One region of the Clostridium thermarum genome, then DNA from elsewhere that is predicted to be linked to it. Evidence: riboswitches for the same ligand, from Rfam matches in the RefSeq annotation. Region 1 holds a riboswitch; each other region holds the start of a gene.

Region 1 (5,827 bases):
AGTCTGGATACTATTTTTTCATATCTCTCTTACTGATATGTTTGTACATATGCTAAACTATCGTTCTATAGTTTTTTCATCGAAACAGGCTAAGCCGAAAATGCACCCCACCGCTAAATCCATAATTTCTTCTCTCATTTCATCATAGTTTTTTGAATGTACCGCATCTACAAATTCCTTAAATTCTTCTGTCATAACACCAAGTATTTCATGTCTGCTTGCAAAGGATCCATAGCCTTTTTGATTAAGTCTGTATCTCAATTTTTCTGCGACCTTATCTACTGCATTCATAACTTGTTCTTCAGTAAGTTCCTCTCTAGGCAAAATAATTCTCCTTCCTAAATATGATTAATCACAGAAGACACTGAACTAACGGAAGAAGCGGAGAGATTTTCAATTTTTATAATTTATGGTGTAATCTCGTTTATGTCATCTCATATACGAAATTTTAATTATCTCTAGTAAAACCCTTCCGCGTAATTCCGTGTCTTCTGCATCTTCAGTGATTAATATTTTGTCATTTATTTTCCTATAATGCTAATTTAGTATGTTACTCAAGTATTTTTCTACAGCTTTGAGATCTTTATTACTGCGGACTGCATAATCGGCTGCTTGTTCCTTGCTAATCTTATTGATATCGAAGTATTTTGCTTCCTCCGATGCAAAGTAGAGGCCGCATACGGTGGCTGCAGGCTGCATCATAAAGCTTTCTGTGAGAGACACTCCGGTATTTTCCTGGCCCTTAAGCAGTTCAAAGAGTTTAAGCTTTTCACTGTGGTCCCTTAGAGATGGGTAGCCAAAGGCCGGCCTGATTCCTCTATACTTTTCTCTCAACATTTCTTGAACGGAAAGTTCTTCATCCTGTACATAGCCCCAGTATTCTTTACGTACCTGCATGTGAAGTAATTCTGCAAAGGCTTCAGCCAGTCGGTCTGCCAATACTTTTATCATAATGGCCTTATAGTCGTCGCCCTCAGCCTTTAGCTTTTCAACATATTCATCTGCTCCCAGTCCGGCGGTAACTATAAAGCCTCCAAGATAATCCGCTATTCCTGAGTCTTTAGGTGCAATATAATCTGCCAGACATCGGTATTCACCCTTCTGGTTTACCTCCTGCTGTCTCAACATATTAAAGGTTGTAAGGACTTTATCCCTACTTTCATCACTGTAAAGTTCAATGTCATCTCCCAAGGAATTTGCAGGGAATAAGCCAAACACTGCATTGGCAGTGAGGATTTTCTCTCTTTCCAGAAAGTCAAGCATTTCATTGGCATCATGCATGAGCTTCTTTGCTTCTTCAGCATATTTAGGATTTTCCATTATATCAGGATACATTTCCTTCATGCCCCAGGCCACAAAGAAGAACGTCCAATCTATAAATTTCCTCAATTTACTGATAGGAAACTCCTTTAAGGTTTTAATGCCAATGTAGTTAGGTTTATCTATTTTAATGTTTGACCAGTCAAGTTTAACGCCATTTTCTCTGGCTTCAACAATATCCAGAAGCTTACGCTGAATTTTATTGTAATTTTCCCTTGTGGTCTTGTATTCAGCGTTAATTTCCTGAAGGTATGCCCCTCTTGTGTCCTTGTTTGCAAGTTTCTTTGCTGCCTCTACAGCCTTTGAAGCATCTTTGGAGTGTACTACCCCCTTTGAATATCTTGGTGCTATCTTTAATGCTGTATGGGTAGGTGAAGTGGTTGCCCCACCCACCATGAGGGGAATATCAAAGCCCTGCCTTTCCATCTCCTCTGCAACAAAACACATCTCCTCAAGGGATGGAGTTATAAGGCCGCTCAGTGCTATGATATCTGCTTTCTCTCTTTTAGCGGTTTCCAATATTTTTTCACTGGGAACCATAACTCCCAAGTCAATTACTTCGAAGTTATTACAGGCAAGCACTACGGAAACAATGTTTTTACCTATGTCATGCACGTCTCCTTTTACAGTGGCAAAAACCACCTTTCCTGCACTGCTTTTCTCTCCGCTGTTCTTTTCCGCTTCTATATAGGGCAGCAGAACACTGACTGCCTTCTTCATAACTCTTGCGCTCTTAACCACCTGAGGCAGAAACATTTTCCCCTCTCCAAAGAGGTCTCCCACCATGTTCATTCCATCCATCAGTGGCCCTTCTATAACCTGCAGAGCTTTTTCATATCTTGCTCTTACTTCCTCCACATCCTGTTCTATATAGTCAGTGATTCCTTTAACCAAGGCATATTTCAGTCTTTCGGCAGCATCAGATTCTCTCCACTGCAACTTATTATCTGCCTGACTGACTTCATTGTTTTTATAATTCTGGGCAAATTCGAGTAATGCTTCTGCTGCATCTGCACTCTTATTTAGCACTACTGCTTCAACAGCTTCCAATAGCTCCTTATCAATTTCGTCATATATCTGTATCATGCCGGGATTAACTATTCCCATGTCCATACCTGCCTTAATGGCATGATATAGGAATACTGAATGCATAGCTTCTCTTATGACATTGTTTCCTCGGAAGGAGAAAGAAAGATTGCTTACTCCCCCGCTTACCTTTGCATAGGGAAGATTATCCTTTATCCAGGCCACTGCCTTGATATAGTCCACCGCATAGTTATTATGGTCTGGTATGCCTGTGGCAATGGCCAAGATATTGGGATCGAAAATTATATCTTCCGGTGGAAAATGCACTTCTTTTACAAGTATGTCATAGGCCCTCTTGCATATCTCTATCTTTCTTTCATAGGTATCCGCCTGACCTCTTTCATCGAATGCCATTACAACTATTCCGGCACCAAACTTTTTTATTAAGCTGGCCTGCTCTATAAATTGCTGCTCCCCGACTTTCAGTGAGATGGAATTTACTATTGGCTTTCCTTGTATGGCCTTTAATCCCTTTAAAAGCACTTCAAACTTTGAGGAATCGATCATTACGGGCACCTTAGCAATGTCCGGCTCACTAGCCAAGAGTTTTAAGAAGATATCCATCTCTGATTCTGCATCTAGAAGGGCATCATCAAAGTTGATATCGATAATTTGAGCGCCATTTTCCACCTGTTCCTTTGCAATGGATAGGGCTTCCTCATACTTTTTCTCCCGGATAAGTCTGGCAAACTTGGCCGACCCGGCCACATTGGTTCTCTCCCCGATATTGACAAAATTGTTTTCTTTGTTGATCCTTACAGCCTCCAGACCGCAAAATACAGTTTCTCTTGGCAACTTTGGTAGTTCTCTCGGCTTATAATTCTTTACAGTTTCATATATAGCCCTTATATGGTCAGGGGTAGTACCGCAGCAGCCTCCAACTATGTTTAAATGTCCTTCCTCTGCCAGTTCCTTCACCACCGATGCAGTTTCCTCAGGAAGTTCATCATATTCTCCTAGGGAGTTAGGTAAACCAGCATTGGGATAAAAGCTAATATACAGGCTCTGGGACTTGGAAAGTTCCTTTATAAAGGGAACCATCTCTTTAGCTCCGAAGGCACAATTTAAGCCTATGCTTATAATCCTATCACTTTTTACACTTTCTGCGAAGGCCTCCAGAGTTTGGCCTGAAAGCACCCTGCCACTTAGGTCAGTAATAGTTCCAGAAATCATAATAGGCAAGTCTATGCCTTTTTGGGTCAGCACATTATCAGCGGCTATTAATGCCGCCCTTGCATTTAAGGTGTCAAATACGGTTTCTATCAGCAGTATATCCACTCCACCATCAACTAAGCCCTCTATCTGTTCCTCATAGGCCTTTTTAAGTTCGTCAAAGGTTATATTTCTAATTCCGGGATTTTCCACATTCGGTGATAGGGAAGCAGTTCTGTTGGTAGGTCCTATGGAACCTGCCACAAATCTAGGTTTATTGATACTCTTGGAGGTATACTCATCCGCAATTTCTCTTGCTATTTTGGCCCCAAAATAGTTTAAGTCATAGACCTTGTCCTCAAGCCCATAATCCCCCTGTGAAATTCTGTTACTGTTAAAGGTATTGGTCTCTATGATATCTGCCCCTGCTTCAAGGTAAGCCTTGTGTATATCAATTATTATTGATGGATTTGTAAGATTTAATAAATCGTTATTGCCTTTTTGACTTTTATGGCATTCACAACTTCCATGAAATTCAGCTTCACTTAAGCCATGCTTTTGTATACTTGTTCCCATTGCCCCATCAAGAACAAGTATCCTTTCCTTTAAGTAAGTATCTAATTTTAAAGTCATTTAATCGCCCCCTGATTTGTTTTCTGAGTAAAAAAAGGCTCCCTGCTGCAGGAAGCCTTATAGTTAAAAATCAACTTAATAAGCTTCTTATCTTTCAGCCTTCGCTGCAGGATTTAGCACATGCTAGCACAAAGCTAGTGTTGCTGGGTTTCATTGGGCCTTTCCCTCCACCTCTCTCTATAAGAACCTTCTTTATAATGTTAATATGAGTATATATTTAGTTTTAGTTATAGTCAACAATTGTTTTTAAATAAAGTGTATTTTGGTGGTTAACGGATATCATAGACACTTCTGAGCTTTATGCCCACCGGTTTTCCCTTTAAAATTTTTACTCTTCTTTCACCGGCATTCATATCAAAATAGTTGTCTTCAAGCAGCATATTGTCCTCTTCATTTATTATTTCCACACTTCTTGCATAGCTTTTTGCTGTAACTATAATCTCGTCACCTTCTACTCTGTAGCTCAACTGGGGGTCAATAAATTTAAAGTGTTTTGGTACAGAGAATATTACCGTGCCCTGGGAAATTACCTGGCCGTCCTTTAACATTTCATAGCTTACATAGTCCTCATAAAGTGAGGCATCATTCATATCAACGGTGTCAAGCCACTTGCTGGATAATTTCTCCACCACAACTTCATAAGAGCCCTCTCTTTTTATCTCAGCTTTGTTATTGCGGAGAGCCCATCTTACTGTAACCTTCTCATCCTGCATGGATTCATTTGCCACGCAAAGTTGGATGGACTTCACTACTTCATATGGCTCTGCGTTTACATTTGTATTCTGCGTCAGGATTCCTTCTTCCTTACAGGACAGCATAAGCGGTGCAAAGAATCTCTTGGCATAGTAATGGAGAGCCTTCCATCTTCCGTAATAATCTATGGAAGCCCAAGAGGCTACCGGCCAGCAGTCATTTAACTGCCAGTAAACAGTACCCATACAGCGGCCTCGGTTTCTTCTAAAATGCTCAACTCCGTAACGGATAGCATCTGCCTGCAGCAATTGAGAAGCATATATCAAGGTATCAAAACTGTTTGGATAGAGGTAGGTGGCTCCCATATAGCTCATGATCTTGCTGTTTGCCCCATCATTTCTTTGGTGTTTCTCCATAACATAGGAGAAAATGTTTCTATCCTCCGGCTCAGTGAAAGTTTCAATAGTTTTAAGTGAGGGGAAGGACTGGAAGCCAAATTCCGATACATATCGGAAAAAGAACTTTCTATACTCTGTAAAAGGCTTGTTCCCATGCCATACATCCCAGTAATGTACATCGCCCCTGTTTTCATCATTTGGATTGTCAAAGCCTCCACCTGAAGATGGGCTTGCAGGCCAATAAAAGGTCTGCGGATCATATTCCTTTACCATCTTTGGAATGATGTACTCATACATTTTTACATAATCGCTCTTAAGTTTCGGAGTGAGATCCCAGATACCCCTGTCCACAAACATTTCCATCTCATTGTTTCCACACCAAAGAGCCAGGGAAGGATGGTTTCTGATTCTCTTGATATTATCCTTAAATTCGGCCTTTATATTTTCTTCAAATTCTTCTGTGAGGTTATAGTTTGCACAGGCAAACATAAAATCCTGCCATACCATAAGTCCCAGTTCATCACAGGCATTCCAGAAGGTATCAT
Region 2 (4,907 bases), 220 kb from region 1:
TTGGCTGTACAGAGTGGTGGAGTATTTTATTTGAGAATAGAAGACACAGATCAGAAGAGAGAGGTAGAAGGGGCAGTAGAAGATACAATCTCTACTATGCATAACTTTGGACTGAATTTCCATGAAGGAATGACAGGAAAAGATACTTCGAAAGGAGATTACGGCCCATACAGGCAAAGTGAAAGAGCTGAAATATATAAGACTTTTGCAAAGCATTTAATACTTAAGGGCTTGGCTTATCCATGCTTTTGTAATGCAGACGAACTTAATGCCTTAAGAGAAAAGCAAATAGCTGAAAAGATAACTCCGGGATATTACGGAGAGTATGCTCACTGCAGAAATCTTTCTACAGAAGAAGCGATAGAGAAGATTGAAAGAGGAGAAAGCTATATACTTAGACTAAAGTCACCGGGCAATTCTGATAACAAGGTAGTATTACAGGACCTGATAAAGGGAGAGGTTGTGTTCCCGGAAAACAATCAGGATATCGTATTGATAAAGGGTGATGGACTACCAACCTATCATTTTGCTCATGTAGTCGACGATTACTTAATGAAAACAACCCATGTGATCAGGGGAGAAGAATGGCTGTCATCTGCACCTATACACCTTCAACTATTTGAAGTGCTTGGCTTTGAGCCGCCAAAATACGCTCATACTCCAACCATTATGAAACAGGATGAGGGATCAAAGAGAAAGCTTTCAAAAAGAAAAGACCCCGAGGCTGCCGTTTCCTATTACAGGGAGGTTGGATATCCAGTACAGTCCGTAATAGAATATCTGTTAAATATAATTAATTCAGGTTTTGAAACCTGGAGGGCAGAAAATCCTTTTGCAGACAGCTATGATTTTGAAATTGCCTTAGATAAGATGAGTAAAAGTGGTGCCTTATTTGACCTGGTAAAGCTAAGTGACGTTTCAAAAGATGTAATCTCCAGAATGAAAGCCACAGAGGTATATGAGAAATATACAGAGTGGGCAAAGGAATTCGATCCACAAATGTATGAATTGGTAACTGCTAATGAATCCATGGCTAAAGAAATTTTCAACATAGATAGGGAAGGTCCAAAACCAAGAAAAGACTATGCAAAGTGGATGGATGTTAGAGAGAAGATCTTCTACTTCTTTGATGAACTATTCTATAAAGAAACAGTAGATCAAATAGAGCTTCCAAAGAACGTTGATATGGAAGAAGCAAAACGAATAATAGCTGCCTATGCTGAGGCTTACAACTTTGATGCCGATAAGGACACTTGGTTCGAAGAGTTAAAGGCTGTTGGTGAGCAGCTAGGCTATACTGCTAATAGGAAGGAATTCAAGGCTAACCCAGAAAACTTCAAGGGTATGATTGCAGATGTGGCTGCAGTGGTCAGGGCTGCCTTAACCCACAGGGCAAATACTCCAGACCTTTATACCATAATGCATGTAATGGGAGAAGAAAAGGTAAGAGATAGGTTTGCTAAGTTTTAATATTGGTTGACAAGGGACTATTCAACATTTTATAAAAACAAAATGTTGAATAGTCCTTTTAAATTTTTATATATTTTGTGACCAAAGTGCCCTTTAGTTTGTGTTATCTATGAAAGGGGGGGAATTTGTCATGGAAAACTCTTCACTTAGGCCTAGTATTTATATGAAAATCTCTTTAAGTTGTTACAACAGGCGGTTTTTGATTCTGTCAAAGATAAGGAAGAGTTTAAGAGCATCATTGAGGAATTAAGATGCTTAGAAGAAAAGTCGCTTTCTAACAGAAGGTTATAAATAGCATAGTTATTACAAAAGTTCAAGCGAGGTAAGGCTTGGACATAAAACTTTTAGAAAAGTTGAAGTGTCCAGTCTTGCCTATAGAGATAAATTATGATATATTTGTATAGGAATAATATCTTAAAAGGGAGTAGCTGTGGCTTTGTGCCATAAATAGGGTCAACATAATGGAGCAATCCTGGTCCTATTTGCTTTAGAGTTAGAACTAAAGAAGCGAGACTTTTAGATTAGTATATCTGCCTTGTGGGTATATTAGTCTAAAGGCCTCGCCTTTTTTATTTTATTATTATTATGGGGGTTAGAAAATGATACAGGAATTTATTAAGGCAATGTTCCTAATTTTCATGGCAGAGATGGGGGACAAGACACAAATTTTAGCTATGGCCTTTGCCACCAGGTATAAGGTCAGAAAGGTGTTAGTTGGTATTTTTATCGGATCTTTACTAAATCATGGTGTTGCCGTAGCACTTGGAGCTTATATGTCAAAGTTAATACCCATTAACATTATACAAATTGTTGCGGGTATTTCCTTTATTGGATTTGCTCTATGGACACTGAGAGCAGAAGAGGAAGAAGATGAAGAAGAAGCTAAAAGCAGTTTTGGACCGGTACTTACCGTTGCCATAGCCTTTTTCATAGGAGAGTTAGGGGATAAGACCCAGCTCACAGCAATTACTCTGTCTGCTGATGCTCAATATCCATTGTTTATTCTAATGGGTACAGTAACAGGAATGGTTATTACAGGGTCCTTAGGTATTTTGGTAGGAAGTAAGCTCGGTAACAGAATACCCGAATTTACTATTAAGATTGCTTCTGCAGCCATATTTATGTTTTTTGGTATTACAAAATTGTTTGCCACCTTACCAAAGGAATACCTGACTCCAGTAAATATAATAATCTTCTTTATTGTACTGGCACTTTGTGTATTCTTGATTTTAAAGCCCACTATAGAAGAAAGAAAAAAGGGCAAGCTATCTACCTTTAAGCAGGTTTCAGAGGAATTATATCAGTATTATAATCAAATTAATGAAAGAATAGAAAACATATGCCTTGGAGAAAACTATTGTATAAGATGCCAGGGAAAAAATTGTTTAATTGGATATACAAAAGAAGTACTTAAAAGTATAATCGAAGACAGTGTAAGCCTCCCTGAAGAAGGGATTATGGCCTTTGAAAATTCCTTGAAAAAGAATTATAGTCAGGAAGAGCTTATAGAAAGTCTGGCAGTGACTGTAAACTTTATTCTTAACAATATGAACCACAGTAAGGAGCTGCAAAACGTACATACCATACGGCAAATATTTGAAAGGCTCTTGTTAAAGGAAGTTGTTGGAGAATTTCAGACTCTAAAACAATATATAGCAAAGGTAGAAAATATAAATCATTTAATATCAGTAAAGCTCTTGAGAAGGATTAAAACTATAAAGAAGGAAGATACTGCGTATAAAATCTCTTAAGCAGTAAGGGGACGTTTTGTTTGGCTAAAAGATGGCAAGCAAAACGTCCCTCTGCTTTCATCCCTCAAGTCTATAGGGCCAGCGGTCAATTCCGCCTAGGTTATATACGGTTATAAAACCTAGGCTAATCAGTAACCATGCTGCAGAAGTGGCACGGAGTCCGGTCTTACAATACACCATTATTGGTATGAAAGGAGACAATTGTAAATTACAGATTTCCCATTCCAAAAATTCTATTGGGATGTTGACACTTCCAGGAATATGTGCTTCCATATACTCTTTCGGTGATCTGACGTCGATCAGGAGAATATTTGGATCGTGTTTCAAAAGCTTCCGGGCTCTGGAGGGGGAAATGTTTTTGTAGGGCATTTTGCAGTAACTCATCGTTTTCACCTCATATTTTTTCAATGTTTCTAGTAGGATGTTATAATACATCATATGTTGCTGTAGATGTAAGGTGAAAATAATAATATTAATCTGTAGATAATGATTGACAAGCCTCTGCTATACTGGTATCATGTTTAGTAATATCTGAATATAACATTCTTATCCAGAGAGACAGAGGGACTGGCCCAATGAAGTCTCAGCAACCAGCATGGTAACGGATGCATGGTGCTAATTCCTGCAAGTTAGTACTTGAAAGATAAGAAGAGACCTTGTTGCAAATGGAACCTCTTCTTTTGAAGAGGCTTTTTATTTATTATGAAAAAACAGAAAAAAAGAGTAGGGGGTCAACATGGAAAAGAGTTTAATGACAGAGCTGGTTCACTTGGGAGATAGAAATCCTCCTTCAGTATCACGCAGTAAAACTTTACCCATAACGCTAACCTCTGTGTTCTCCTTTGATGATGTAGAAACCTTGGATAAGGTTTATGCTGGGGAAGAGGAAGGCTACGTGTACACAAGGATGAACAATCCGGTCTACGATGCTCTAAAGGAAATAATGTACAATATTGATGGCGGAGAGGATGCTCAGGCTTACTCTTCCGGAATGGCTGCCATAACTATGTCCATTCTGTCTCAAGTAAGGGCCGGGGACCACATTATTGCTGCCAACGTATTATACGGCGGCAGCCATCAGTTTTTTAAGACTGAGTTAAAAAGGTTTAATATAGAGGTTACCTTTGTGGACCCTCTACAGGATAGGTTGGAACAGTATTTTAAAACAAACACAAAGCTTGTATACATCGAGACTATATCCAATCCACTGATGGAGGTCTTGGATATTCCTAAAATTGCTCAAATTGCCCATGACCATAATGCAAAGGTGATTGTAGATAATACCTTCGCAACCGCTGTGATATGCCAACCTTTAAAACTGGGAGCAGATATAGTTGTCTACAGTGCCACAAAGTATCTATGCGGACATAGTGATATCACAGCGGGCATAGTAGTTTCTGACAAGGAAACCATGCGACAGATAAGCTCTACAGGAGTATTATACGGACCTACCATGAGCCCCTTTGACGGCTGGCTCTTGGTAAGAAGCTTGAGAACCTTGGAGCTCAGAGTGATACAACATTCAAATAATGCATTAAAGTTAGCGAAGTATTTAGAAAACCATCCAAAAGTTAAGACTGTTTATTATCCAGGCCTTAAAAGTTCACCCCATCACATTACTGCAAAGAAAATATTCCGTGGGGACTATTATGGAGGAATGTTGAGCATTGATTTAGTAGATGGAGA
Region 3 (5,827 bases), 890 kb from region 1:
GCACTGCTGCTATATTGCTTTTAAGCTTTCTTTCAAAGCTGCTTCTGTTTAGTCCTTTTAAAAATATTTCTGATGAATACTTAATCAGTAATAGTTTTCTCATCCTAATTTCTCCTTAAAAACTTTAAACTTTTTTCCAATACCTCAATGGTATAATCTACTTCTTCTTTTGAGTTGAACTCACTAAAGCTAAACCTTATGGTTCCCTTTAGCTCCTCAGTTTTAAGTCCGATAGCCTTCAATACGTGGCTATCTCCATGCCCCTTTGAGGAGCAGGCAGACCCGGTAGAAACATACACGCCTTTTTCCTCCAATAGATGAAGCAGAACTTCCCCTCTTATACCTGGGAAGCTAACACTTAAAATATATGGAGAAAAGTGCTCTGTATTGGGACTATTTATCCTTATCCCTTTTATATTTCCAAGTCTCTCTATAAAATATTCTTTCAATCCCATTACTTTGTTGTAGTTGTCATAAAGGTTAGTATGAACCTTCTCTGCCGCCTCTACAAAACCTGCAATCCCCGGAAGATTTTCTGTACCTGAACGGAAGTTCCTTTCCTGGCCTCCTCCACTAATAAGTGCCTTTGGGGATAATCCTTTCTTAATGTATGAAAATCCTACCCCTCTTGGCCCGTGTATTTTATGTCCACTGACAGAAAGCAGATCAATTTGAGCCTTTTTCACATCTATTTTGAGCTTTCCATAACCTTGTACGGCATCAACATGAAATTTAACCCTGGGACTATTTTCTTTTATCAATTTACCTATGGCCTCAAGATCCTGGACTACACCAATTTCATTGTTTACATGCATTATAGTTATAAGCCTTGTATCGTTATTCAAGCTATTTTTAAGTTCCTCAAGAGATATTCTTCCGTCACTGTCCACACCTAAATATGTTACCTTTATACCTGACCCTTCTAAATCTTTTAATGTATTCAGCACACTGGGATGCTCAATTACAGAGGTTATTACATGGGCACCGGGAGCTGTAAAGCCCTTTATTAGAAAGTTATTGCTTTCACTGCCGCCGGAAGTAAAAATTATTTCCTCCGGACTGCAGTTCAGTGTCTTTGCAGCCCTTTCTCTTGCATCCTTTAGTTTTTTCTCTGCCTTCAGCCCGATACCATGAGCAGAAGAAGGATTTCCAAAATTGTTTCTCATAGTATCCGCCACAGCTTCGATTACTTCCTCATAGGGCTTGGTGGTAGCACCATTGTCAAAATACACAAGCATATAACCACTTCCTTATAATGTGATGAATATTGAATAATTATTAATTCTTAGTTATTTATTATTGTCCAATTGCAGAACCTCATTCATACTTCCCGTTCTATAGCCCTGCATATCCATTGTTACATATTTGAAGCCTATGTCCTTAAGCCTCTTTACTATCTTATCCATAAGCTCCAAATCGAAAAGTTTCAGCATTTCCTCCGGGCTTACCTCTATTCTTGCTATTTCTTCATGATGTCTTACTCTTAGCTGTCTAAAGCCCAAATCTATCAGATACTGTTCAGCATCTTCTACCATTTTGAGTTTCTCTCTTGTTATCTCATGTCCATAGGGGAATCTTGAAGCAAGACATGCAAAGGAAGGTTTATTCCAACTAGGTACCCCCATTATCTTTGACAACTGACGAATATCTTTTTTTGTGAACATGGCCTCTTTCAAGGGGCTTCTTACACCCATTTCCTTTGCGGCCTTCATACCAGGTCTGTAGTCACCTAAGTCGTCATAGTTACTTCCGTCCAAAAGTACATTTATACTATGCTTTTCTGCAATATTTTTAACTTGAGTCATCAATTCTTTTTTACAATAATAGCATCTATCTTTTGGATTCTTTGAAAAACCTTCTATATCTAACTCTTCAGAATAGATAACAATATGTTTTACTCCTAATTTTTCTATGTATTGACAAGCCTCATTAAACTCTCTTTCCGGATAGGTCGAGGATCTTGCGGTTATTGCAATAATCTTGTCCCCAAGCACTTCCTTTGCCACTGTGAGTAAAAAAGTACTGTCCACACCTCCTGAATAAGCAAGAGCAGCACTTCCCATATCTCTTAATATACTTTTTAATTGCTCTAATTTTACATCTGATTCACTCAATTCTATTCCCCCATTTATTTAATCCTAAATTATTCATTAAACTACCATAAACTGTCTTACCAAATATCGAGTCTCATCTAACTTATTATATCAAATAATGCAATTCAAACAACAGTCTTGAATCCTTTTCTTGCAAAACAAAATAAAAAGGAATTCTGGCAATGTAGAATTCCTTTGTACCATATATAATATCTGTTAATTATCACCAAATAATACTGTTGATAAGTATCTTTCACCGGTGTCTGGTAATAATACAACTATTCTCTTACCCTTGTTTTCTTCCCTCTTAGCCAATTCAGTTGCTGCATAAAGTGCTGCACCAGAGGATATTCCAACTAATAATCCTTCTGCTTTTGCTACTTCTCTTGAAGTTTCAAAGGCATCTTCATTCTTAACCTTAATAATTTCATCAATAACTTCGGTGTTCAATATATCTGGTACGAACCCTGCACCAATTCCCTGTATCTTATGAGGACCTGGCTTGCCTCCTGATAGTACCGGTGAGTCAAATGGTTCAACTGCTACTATTTTAACATTAGGATTTGCAGCCTTTAATACTTCACCAACACCTGTTACAGTACCGCCGGTACCTACTCCTGCCACAAAAATGTCAACCTTGCCATCGGTATCTCTCAATATTTCCTGTGCAGTTGTATTTCTGTGTATTTCAGGATTTGCTGGGTTAGCAAATTGTTGTGGGATAAAGGCGTTAGGTATTTCTGCTGCTAATTCTTGGGCCTTTTGTATTGCTCCCTTCATACCTTCAGAACCAGGAGTTAAAACCAATTCTGCTCCCAAGGCCTTTAAGAGTTTTCTTCTTTCAATGCTCATTGTTTCTGGCATTGTCAATATTAGTCTATATCCCTTAGCTGCTGATACAAAAGCTAAACCTATTCCAGTATTTCCGCTAGTTGGCTCAATAATTACAGTACCTTCCTTAATAAGTCCCTTTTTCTCTGCAGCGGTAATCATTGCAAAGGCAATTCTATCCTTAACTGAACCGGCAGGGTTAAAATATTCAAGCTTTGCAACGACTTCAGCACCTAGTCCCTTTTTTCTGTTGTAAGATGTTAATTCTAATAGTGGTGTATTGCCTATTAAGTCTGTTAAATTCTTTGCTATCTTTGCCATTTTTATTCCTCCTAAATCATATTATATATAAACATTGTATAATTCCTATTGGTTTACTATGTATTCTATGATACTATTATATGTGTAAAGCAAAAATTTGTCAATAACAATTATCTAAATTTCTTTTATTCTTATATTTCTATTCTTTATAATGATTATTCTTTATGTTTTCTATACTAAAGAATGATTCCTTAACATTATAAAAAAAATGAAAATGCCAAAAATCTTTAGCATTTTCATCCATAACAAAATATTCATCTTACTCTAAAGCTACAGCTGCCTGTAACCTTATATATTCTACAATATTCTGCTTATCCTCTATACTCTTTTTAAAGGAATATGAAAGAGTTCCAGAGGGTTCAAGCTTGTCATTTTTTATTCTATAATAACCTTGGCTTAAGCCTACACATACATAACCGTCCTTGTATCCCTGTCCCTTATAGGTTTCCAGAAACAGCAAAACCTTCTCTCCCTCTTTAACAGCAGGGTCTTGTGCAATATCCATTTGAATAACGTTTACAGATTCACTATCCAGCAATATATTTCCTTTCAATATTTCAAGAACCTTAACTTCTGACACTTTATAATTTATCCTTTTTTCCTTTACACTATCCTTCTTGCCTATTACCTCGCCAACAATTATCATTGGAGATTCCTCAATCAATTGATCTATGTTTTCAGCATTATAAGCTTTACCAGAAATGGCCATAACTCTATTTTGGGACAATTTTATAGAAGCAGTAGCTATGGTGATTATGAGAGATATCACAAGGAATATAATGTAATATCTTCTTGTCATATGTATCACTCCCTACAAATAAATTATCACTTAACAACAATATAAGTAATTATCTGTAGGACAATTTTATCATAAACTTTGCTCATTTTTCAATATTTTCCATGCGACCTAAAGTACCAAACTTTATATGGAAAATAAGCTTATTTGTCAGGAATAAAAGAAAATTGCGTATTAACGCAATTTTTTCAAATATGAAACAGCTCCAACCTCAATAACTGATTATTCATTAAAATAATTGTATTGACAAACAATATATGTTCATGTAATATACATATAAAACCAAATATTTTAGTCTATCAAGAGTGGTGGAGGGACTGGCCCTATGAAACCCGGCAACCTGTATAAGCAAGGTGCTAATTCCAGCAGCAGTTAGCTGAAAGATAGAAGCGCCATGTTTATTGACCTCTTCTATCTGAAGAGGTTTTTTTAATGAAGAAAAACATAACTTGGGGAAAAGTTTTTCTTATAATTTTAAATTTCAAATAAAAAGGGGGCTTTTATAATGAATGATCATATGGCAGTTCTCAACGCCCATAAATACATAATTTAGATCAAGTGGAGGGAAGTTATATGCCAATTAAGATACCAAACAATTTACCTGCTAAAGAATTATTAAACAGTGAGAATATTTTTGTTATGGATGAAGACAGGGCTTATCATCAAGATATCAGACCTTTAAAAATAGCTATATTAAACCTTATGCCTATAAAGGTTACTACAGAAAACCAGTTGCTGAGGCTTTTGGGTAATACACCGCTTCAGGTGGAAATAACCCTGCTTTATCAGGAAAGCTACAAGTCAAAACATACCCCGGAGGAACATCTTATAACCTTTTATAGTACCTTCAACGAGGTAAAGGATAAGAAGTTTGATGGGCTTATTATTACCGGTGCTCCGGTAGAGCAGATGGCCTTTGAGGAAGTAGACTATTGGGAAGAGTTAGCAGCCATTATGGAATGGAGCAAGACGAACATAACCTCTACCTTTCACATTTGCTGGGCAGCTCAAGCCGGTTTATACTATCACTATAATATAGCTAAATATCCTCTCTCGGAAAAGATGTTTGGGGTTTTTCCCCACAGGATCAATTATCGAAATGAAAAGCTGGTCAGGGGCTTTGATGATGTATTCTATGCGCCGCATTCAAGACACACCGAAGTGAGAAAAGAAGACATAGCAAAAATATCTGAACTACTTATATTGACAGAATCAGAAGAGAGCGGTGTTCACATAGTTGCTTCAAAGGATGGAAAGCAGATCTTCGTCATGGGCCATTCCGAATACGATGCCAACTCCTTAAAGTGGGAGTATGACAGAGATATATCCAAGGGCTTGGATATAACAATACCTAAAAACTACTTCCCGGAAGATGATCCAACAAAAGCACCAATTGTAAACTGGCGCGGTCATGCTAATCTGCTGTTTTCAAACTGGCTGAATTACTATGTATATCAAGAAACGCCTTACTTATTATAATTAAATGTCAAGAATGAATGAAGATTTTTCTCAGTGAAGATGAGAAAAATCTTTTATTATAATTAATTATAACTCTCTTTAGCTGCTGAACATCAACCCTTACTATTATATCCTTGTAGTCTGCCCCGTTAAAGCTTATAGTCATCCCTCTCTTCTCCAAATCAAACTGGAGCTCTTCCATGCAATCAATCAAACACTTAACTATATTAATATCATTGAAATTGAATTCCAGCTTACTCAAATCCAGCTTGGAATACAGGAATAACTCATCTATTAATTTATCCGCAGCCACTGCCTTCTTGTATAT
Region 4 (5,827 bases), 510 kb from region 1:
ATATATATCCGCTGCCAACAAAGCTATTAAGTAAGTATGCTGCTTCAGCAAAGGTAATAGTGAATGTTGAACAGAACTATACAGGTCAATTAGGCAAGCTAATTACTCAGGAAACCGGAATTTTGATGAGTAAGAGCATATTGAAGTATGACGGCAGACAGATAAATGCTGAGGATATTGTAGCAAGAGTAAAGAGTGAGGTGATGTAGATGTTGGATTTGAAATTATATAATAGCAAGGATGAAATTGCATGGTGCCCTGGTTGTGGTAATTTTGCTATATTGGATGCCATAAAAAGAGCGGCAGCTGAACTGGAGATAAGACCGGAGGATTTAATGATAGTATCCGGTATAGGCCAGGCCGCTAAAACACCTCATTATATTCGGGCTAACGGCTTTAATGGCCTTCATGGAAGAGCACTGCCACCGGCTCAAGGTATAAAGATGGTTAATAAAAATCTTAAAGTTATAGTAACCAGCGGTGATGGAGATGCCTATGGTGAAGGTGGAAATCACTTTATCCATACAATAAGAAGAAATATGGATATTACACAGATAGTTCATGACAATCAAATTTACGGTTTAACAAAAGGTCAAGGTTCACCTACAACTGCTTTTGGACAAAAGACCTCTATGCAGTTTGAAGGAGTTATGCAGCAGCCGCTAAACCCTCTTGCTTTAGCTATAGCTGCAGGAGCAACCTTTGTAGCCAGAACCTTTACAGGAGACAGAGAACAGCTTGTAGAACTGTTAAAAGAGGCAATAAATCACAGAGGCTATGCTATAATTGATATACTTCAGCCCTGTGTAACTTTTAATAAGGTAAACACTTTCAAGTGGTATAAGGAGAGAATTTATAAGCTGGATGAAAGCTATGATGCATCAGATAAGGCAAGGGCTTTTGAAAAAGCACTTCAGTTCGGTGATGACGGAATACCTACAGGGGTATTGTATAGAGAACTAGGAAAGCCGGTATTTGAAGATCTGCATCCAGTATTAGCAAAGGGGCAACTTCTTGCAGATAGAAAATGGGAAGTTAAAAACGTAGATATGTTCCTTAATGAGTTTGTATAATAATTAAAAAGTAAAATATAAAAGCAATTATAAAAAAGATCCGAAATTACTTTCGGGTCTTTTTTATTAAAATGAAGGAAAAAGCTTAGAAAATTTCATATTGTTGATTTAATTATGTTTTTTTCAGCATATATTTTAACATAAGAGTCTGCTGCAATAATTAATTTGGGGAGAGAAGTCTATGAACATTACCAAAATTCTGATACTTGCGATGATCAGTGAGGCAGTTTGGGAAACCTTTAAGATGACCTGGCAGAATGGTAAGTTATCTGCTGACAGAATTGGTGCAATGGTTATTGGGATTCTAATAGCCATATCTACGGGAATAGATATTATGGAGCTTGTAGAAATACCGATATTTATACCCTATTTAGGTACAATTTTAACCGGCCTATTAATCAGCAGAGGAGCAAACTTCATACACGACCTCCTGTCCAGTGCAGGCAATATGAGCAAAAACACAAAGTTTATAAAGAATAACACCACCACTGATGAATCTGATAAAAATTAGCATGCCTTAAGATCCTGTGTTGAAAAAAATACCCAACACAGGATCTCTTCCTTAATTGTTAATTATCCATTATTAATTATTAGAAGGAGGGAACAATTGCTCCTTCATACTTTTCTTCAATAAACTTCTTAACTTCTTCTGAAGTTAGTGCCTTTGAAAGAGCCTGTATATAAGGTTTATCTTCATTACCTTTCTTTACAGCAAGTACGTTAGCATAAGGTGATTCCTTATCTTCGATAACTATAGAATCTGTTGTTGGATTTAAGCCGTTTTCCATAGCGAAGTTTGAGTTAATTATAGAAGCGTCTACATCTGCTAGGGTTGTTGGAAGCATTGGAGCCTCTAATTCTTCTATCTTTATGTTCTTTGGGTTTTCAATTATATCAAGCTTTGTAACCAGCTCGCCATCCTTAAGCTTTATTATGCCATTCTTCTCTAAGAGCCTTAATGCTCTTGCTCCGTTTGTACTGTCGTTTGGTATGGATATTGTAGCACCATCCTTAAGCTCATCAAGGCTCTTAATCTTCTTTGAATAAAGTCCCATAGGTTCCAGGTGAACTTTAACAGTATAGGTCAAGTCTGTTCCTTTCTCTGCATTTGTTGCTTCAAGATAAGGTACATGCTGGAAGAAGTTGGCGTCAAGGCTGCCTTCATTTAATTCTGTATTAGGCAGTACATAGTCAGTAAATTCTTTTATTGTAAGTGTATAACCTTCTTTTTCAAGAATAGGCTTTACAATTTCAAGAATTTCCTTATGAGGTACCGGTGTGGCTCCTACGATTATTTCCTTTTTATCATCAGATTTACCGGTTTCTGTGCCAGAAGTTACTTCATTCTTATTTGTAGTATCTCCTGCGGTTGTATTTTTCTTTGTGCATCCCCCAAATGAAAGCAAAAGAACTGCTGCTGTTACAAGTGATAAAATCTTTTTCATAAAAATAGCCTCCTTTAAATTAATGAACTTTATTTTTTTAATATTTTATATAAAAAGTTGCCCAAAGTCTGGAAAACTTGAACAATTATTATCAGTATTATTACCGTATATATTGTCAGGTCATATTTAAAACGGTAATAACCATATGTTATGGCAACATTACCAAGTCCGCCGCCTCCAACAGCACCGGCCATGGCGGAATAACCTATAACACTTATAACTGTCAGGGTTATACCCAGCACTAATGATGGAATAGCTTCCTTCAACATAACTTTAAAAATTATTTGTGAAGTAGTCGCTCCAAATGATTTGGCTGCTTCAATTATTCCATAATCCACTTCTTTCAAAGCAGATTCCATGACTCTTGCAGCAAAAGGAGCAGCACCTATGGTAAGGGGAACAATAGCTGCATCAGTACCTATAGCAGTTCCAACTATGAGTCTGGTTAAAGGCACCATAAAAACCATTAGTATAATGAAGGGAAAGGATCTTAGGGTGTTAATAATAACATCTAAGGTTTTGAATATAAATTTATTAGGTTTTAAACCTTTCTCATCGGTTAATACTAAAATAATAGCAGGTATAGCTCCGAGAATTACTGCAAAAAGCGTTGAGAGCAACACCATTTTTAAGGTTTCAATAAGGGCAGGATACAAAATTTGAACAAAAGTATCTAAAAAAGCACTTAGCATATTTTCTAATTTTAAAAGTAAACTATTCAGATGCATTACAGAACCTCCATTCCTATGCCTTTATCTTTCAGATATTGCACTATCTTGTCCTTGTGAGCCTCTTCCACATTTATTACAAGGCTGCCTAAGACATCATCTCTGAATTTTTCTAGCTTGCCCCATACTATTGAAAAGTCAATATCAAGTTCTCTGGCCATAGAAGTTATAATACTGTTTTCGCTTGACTCCTTAGAGAAGAACAGCTTTATGTTGATACCCTTGCTTGGAAGCAGCTCTTCTTCACCCAGGAGTCTCTCCAGTTCTTCCGTTGGTTTGAGGAACAGTTCTTCTACATCACCATAGCCTTTGATTTCACCATCCTCCATCAGAACAACCTTGTTACAGATTTCTTTAATTACTTCCATTTGGTGAGTGACAATTACTATTGTTATGTTTAACTTATTATTTATCTCTCTAAGCAGCTGTAATATAGATTTAGTTGTCTTTGGATCCAGAGCAGAAGTAGCTTCATCACAAAGCAGAATTTTGGGGTTAAGAGCCAAGGCTCTTGCAATTCCAACTCTTTGCTTCTGTCCACCACTGAGTTTTGTTATGCTCCAAGTTTTTTTATCTTCCAGACCAACCAGAGTCAATAATTCATCTACTTTCTGCTGGATAGTATTTTTGTTGTAGCCCCAAAGCTCCATGGGTAAGGCTATGTTCTGGAAAACATTTTTGCTGGTCATAAGGTTAAAATTCTGAAATATCATGCCCAGGTCTTTTCTTAGGTTTCTCAGTTCATTGCTTGTCAGATTTTTCACCTCTTTACCATCAATAGCTATACTTCCCTCTGTGTAACTTTCAAGACCATTAAGACATCTTAGCAGAGTAGATTTTCCGGCACCGCTGTGTCCAACTATACCAAAGATATCTCCTTTTTCTATTGAAAAGCTGACATCCTTCAAAACTTCTTTATTTGAAAAACGCTTATAGAGATTCTTTATTTCAATCATGGTGATCCTCCTAGATAGTATTCAACTATATAAATTAATAACCCGAGGATAACCCCGGGTTAGATACCGAACTATCCTTATCTGTCAGCTTTCGCTGCAGGAATTGGCACCGTGTAAATCTACCGGTTGCCGGGCTTCATAGGGCCTGTCCCTCTGCCTCTCTTGATAAGAGTTATTGAGTTTTCAGTTTTAATGATATTGATTATATATCCTATATGTTTTATAGTCAATATGTTTTTAAAATATTTTTTATTTTTTTGGTGAAAAATATAATATACTTTAATTGCAAAAGTAAATTCCACCTCTCTAGGTGGTAAGAGTGGATTTTAATTCTACAAATATGAAAGAGTATAGAGAGTGGAATTTAGTAATACAAAATATTATTATATTGATATATGCGTCATTACAGTAATCCTTGCTTGGTAAGGAAGGAGTTTTTCATTATGGCTAAATTCAAACACTTTACGTTAGAGGAAAGAGTCTCTATTGAAATAATGCTTAAAGCCTCCCTTTCTTTCAAAGCAATAGCCCGAGAGCTTGATCGAGATTGTACAACCATTTCCAAAGAGGTTAAAAATCATATCATGTACAAGCGAACAGGTTCTTACGGTAGACCTTTTAACAACTGTATTCATCGTTTAACTTGCAACCATACATATCTATGTGAGAAATCACATTGTAGAATTCGACGCTGTCGCTTTTGTTCAGATTGTTCAAAATTCTGTTCTGATTACAAAGCATATACTTGTCACTTACTCTCTAAGCCACCTTATGTGTGCAATGGATGTGCTAGCCTTACAAAATGTACTCTGGAGAAAGCAATCTATAATGCTTCCTATGCCCATGATGAATATGTACTTCGTCGTTCTGAGTCACGAAGCGGCATAACTATTTCTGAGGACGAGATTAAACGTCTTGATAAAATCATAACCCCACTCATTCAAAGAGGTCAATCTATACACCATATCTGCGTTAATAACAGAGACCTTATCATGCATAGTGAAAAATCAATCTACAACTATATTGATTACAATCTTTTCTCCACAAAAAATATTGACCTTCCAAGAAAAGTTGTTTATCGTCCAAGAAAAAAGCTTAAAAATCATTTTAAAGTGGATAAGTCCTACAGAATTGGACGCACATATCAGGATTTTCTTGAATTCATGAAGGAAAATCCTGATACTCCAGTAGTTGAAATGGATTCTGTTGAAGGTACTAAAGGTGGTAAGGTGTTGCTCACTATCCATTTCGTTGATTCTCAGTTTATGCTTGCTTTTATTAGGGATGCAAACACTTCACGTTCCGTCATAGATATTTTCGAAAATCTTTATTTGGAACTGGGGCCTGACACTTTTCTAAAACTATTTCCTGTCATTCTAACTGACAACGGCAGTGAGTTTACAAATCCAAAGGCTATCGAGTTTGATAGGCAGGGAAACCGCATAACACGCATCTTCTACTGCGACCCTTCAGCGCCATATCAGAAAGGTGCTGCAGAAAACAACCATGAATTGATCCGGAGAATTGTTCCTAAAGGCCAGAGCTTCAACTCATTTCAACAGAAGGATATCTCATTGATGATGAGTCACATTAATTCTTATTCAAGAAAAAAGCTGAATGACCAG

The links. Region 1 has a riboswitch for S-adenosylmethionine ahead of metH (methionine synthase). Riboswitches for the same ligand answer to the same signal wherever they lie in the genome.
Region 2: another riboswitch for S-adenosylmethionine. It lies ahead of FHY60_RS07015 (trans-sulfuration enzyme family protein); the one in region 1 lies ahead of metH (methionine synthase).
Region 3: another riboswitch for S-adenosylmethionine. It lies ahead of metA (homoserine O-acetyltransferase MetA); the one in region 1 lies ahead of metH (methionine synthase).
Region 4: another riboswitch for S-adenosylmethionine. It lies ahead of FHY60_RS10380 (methionine ABC transporter ATP-binding protein); the one in region 1 lies ahead of metH (methionine synthase).

Annotation. Positions count from the first base shown of each region.
Region 1 covers NZ_CP040924.1:1,779,244-1,785,070, reverse strand. The annotation lists gene FHY60_RS08085 (MazG nucleotide pyrophosphohydrolase domain-containing protein) at 58-324, opposite strand; gene metH (methionine synthase) at 538-4,191, opposite strand; SAM riboswitch class I at 4,276-4,377, opposite strand; gene FHY60_RS08075 (beta-mannosidase) at 4,461-5,827, opposite strand, start outside.
Region 2 covers NZ_CP040924.1:1,557,823-1,562,729, forward strand. The annotation lists gene gltX (glutamate--tRNA ligase) at 1-1,470, shown strand, start outside; gene FHY60_RS07005 (TMEM165/GDT1 family protein) at 2,070-3,221, shown strand; gene FHY60_RS07010 (rhodanese-like domain-containing protein) at 3,279-3,629, opposite strand; SAM riboswitch class I at 3,765-3,871, shown strand; gene FHY60_RS07015 (trans-sulfuration enzyme family protein) at 3,958-4,907, shown strand, end outside.
Region 3 covers NZ_CP040924.1:891,790-897,616, reverse strand. The annotation lists gene thiI (tRNA uracil 4-sulfurtransferase ThiI) at 1-103, opposite strand, end outside; gene FHY60_RS03860 (cysteine desulfurase family protein) at 105-1,238, opposite strand; gene larE (ATP-dependent sacrificial sulfur transferase LarE) at 1,290-2,114, opposite strand; gene cysK (cysteine synthase A) at 2,310-3,245, opposite strand; gene FHY60_RS03845 (hypothetical protein) at 3,505-4,044, opposite strand; SAM riboswitch class I at 4,335-4,431, shown strand; gene metA (homoserine O-acetyltransferase MetA) at 4,615-5,520, shown strand; gene FHY60_RS03835 (histidine kinase dimerization/phospho-acceptor domain-containing protein) at 5,528-5,827, opposite strand, start outside.
Region 4 covers NZ_CP040924.1:2,291,152-2,296,978, reverse strand. The annotation lists gene FHY60_RS10405 (2-oxoacid:acceptor oxidoreductase subunit alpha) at 1-209, shown strand, start outside; gene FHY60_RS10400 (2-oxoacid:ferredoxin oxidoreductase subunit beta) at 210-1,073, shown strand; gene FHY60_RS10395 (hypothetical protein) at 1,255-1,584, shown strand; gene FHY60_RS10390 (MetQ/NlpA family ABC transporter substrate-binding protein) at 1,664-2,518, opposite strand; gene FHY60_RS10385 (methionine ABC transporter permease) at 2,548-3,210, opposite strand; gene FHY60_RS10380 (methionine ABC transporter ATP-binding protein) at 3,246-4,202, opposite strand; SAM riboswitch class I at 4,277-4,374, opposite strand; gene FHY60_RS10375 (IS30 family transposase) at 4,646-5,827, shown strand, end outside.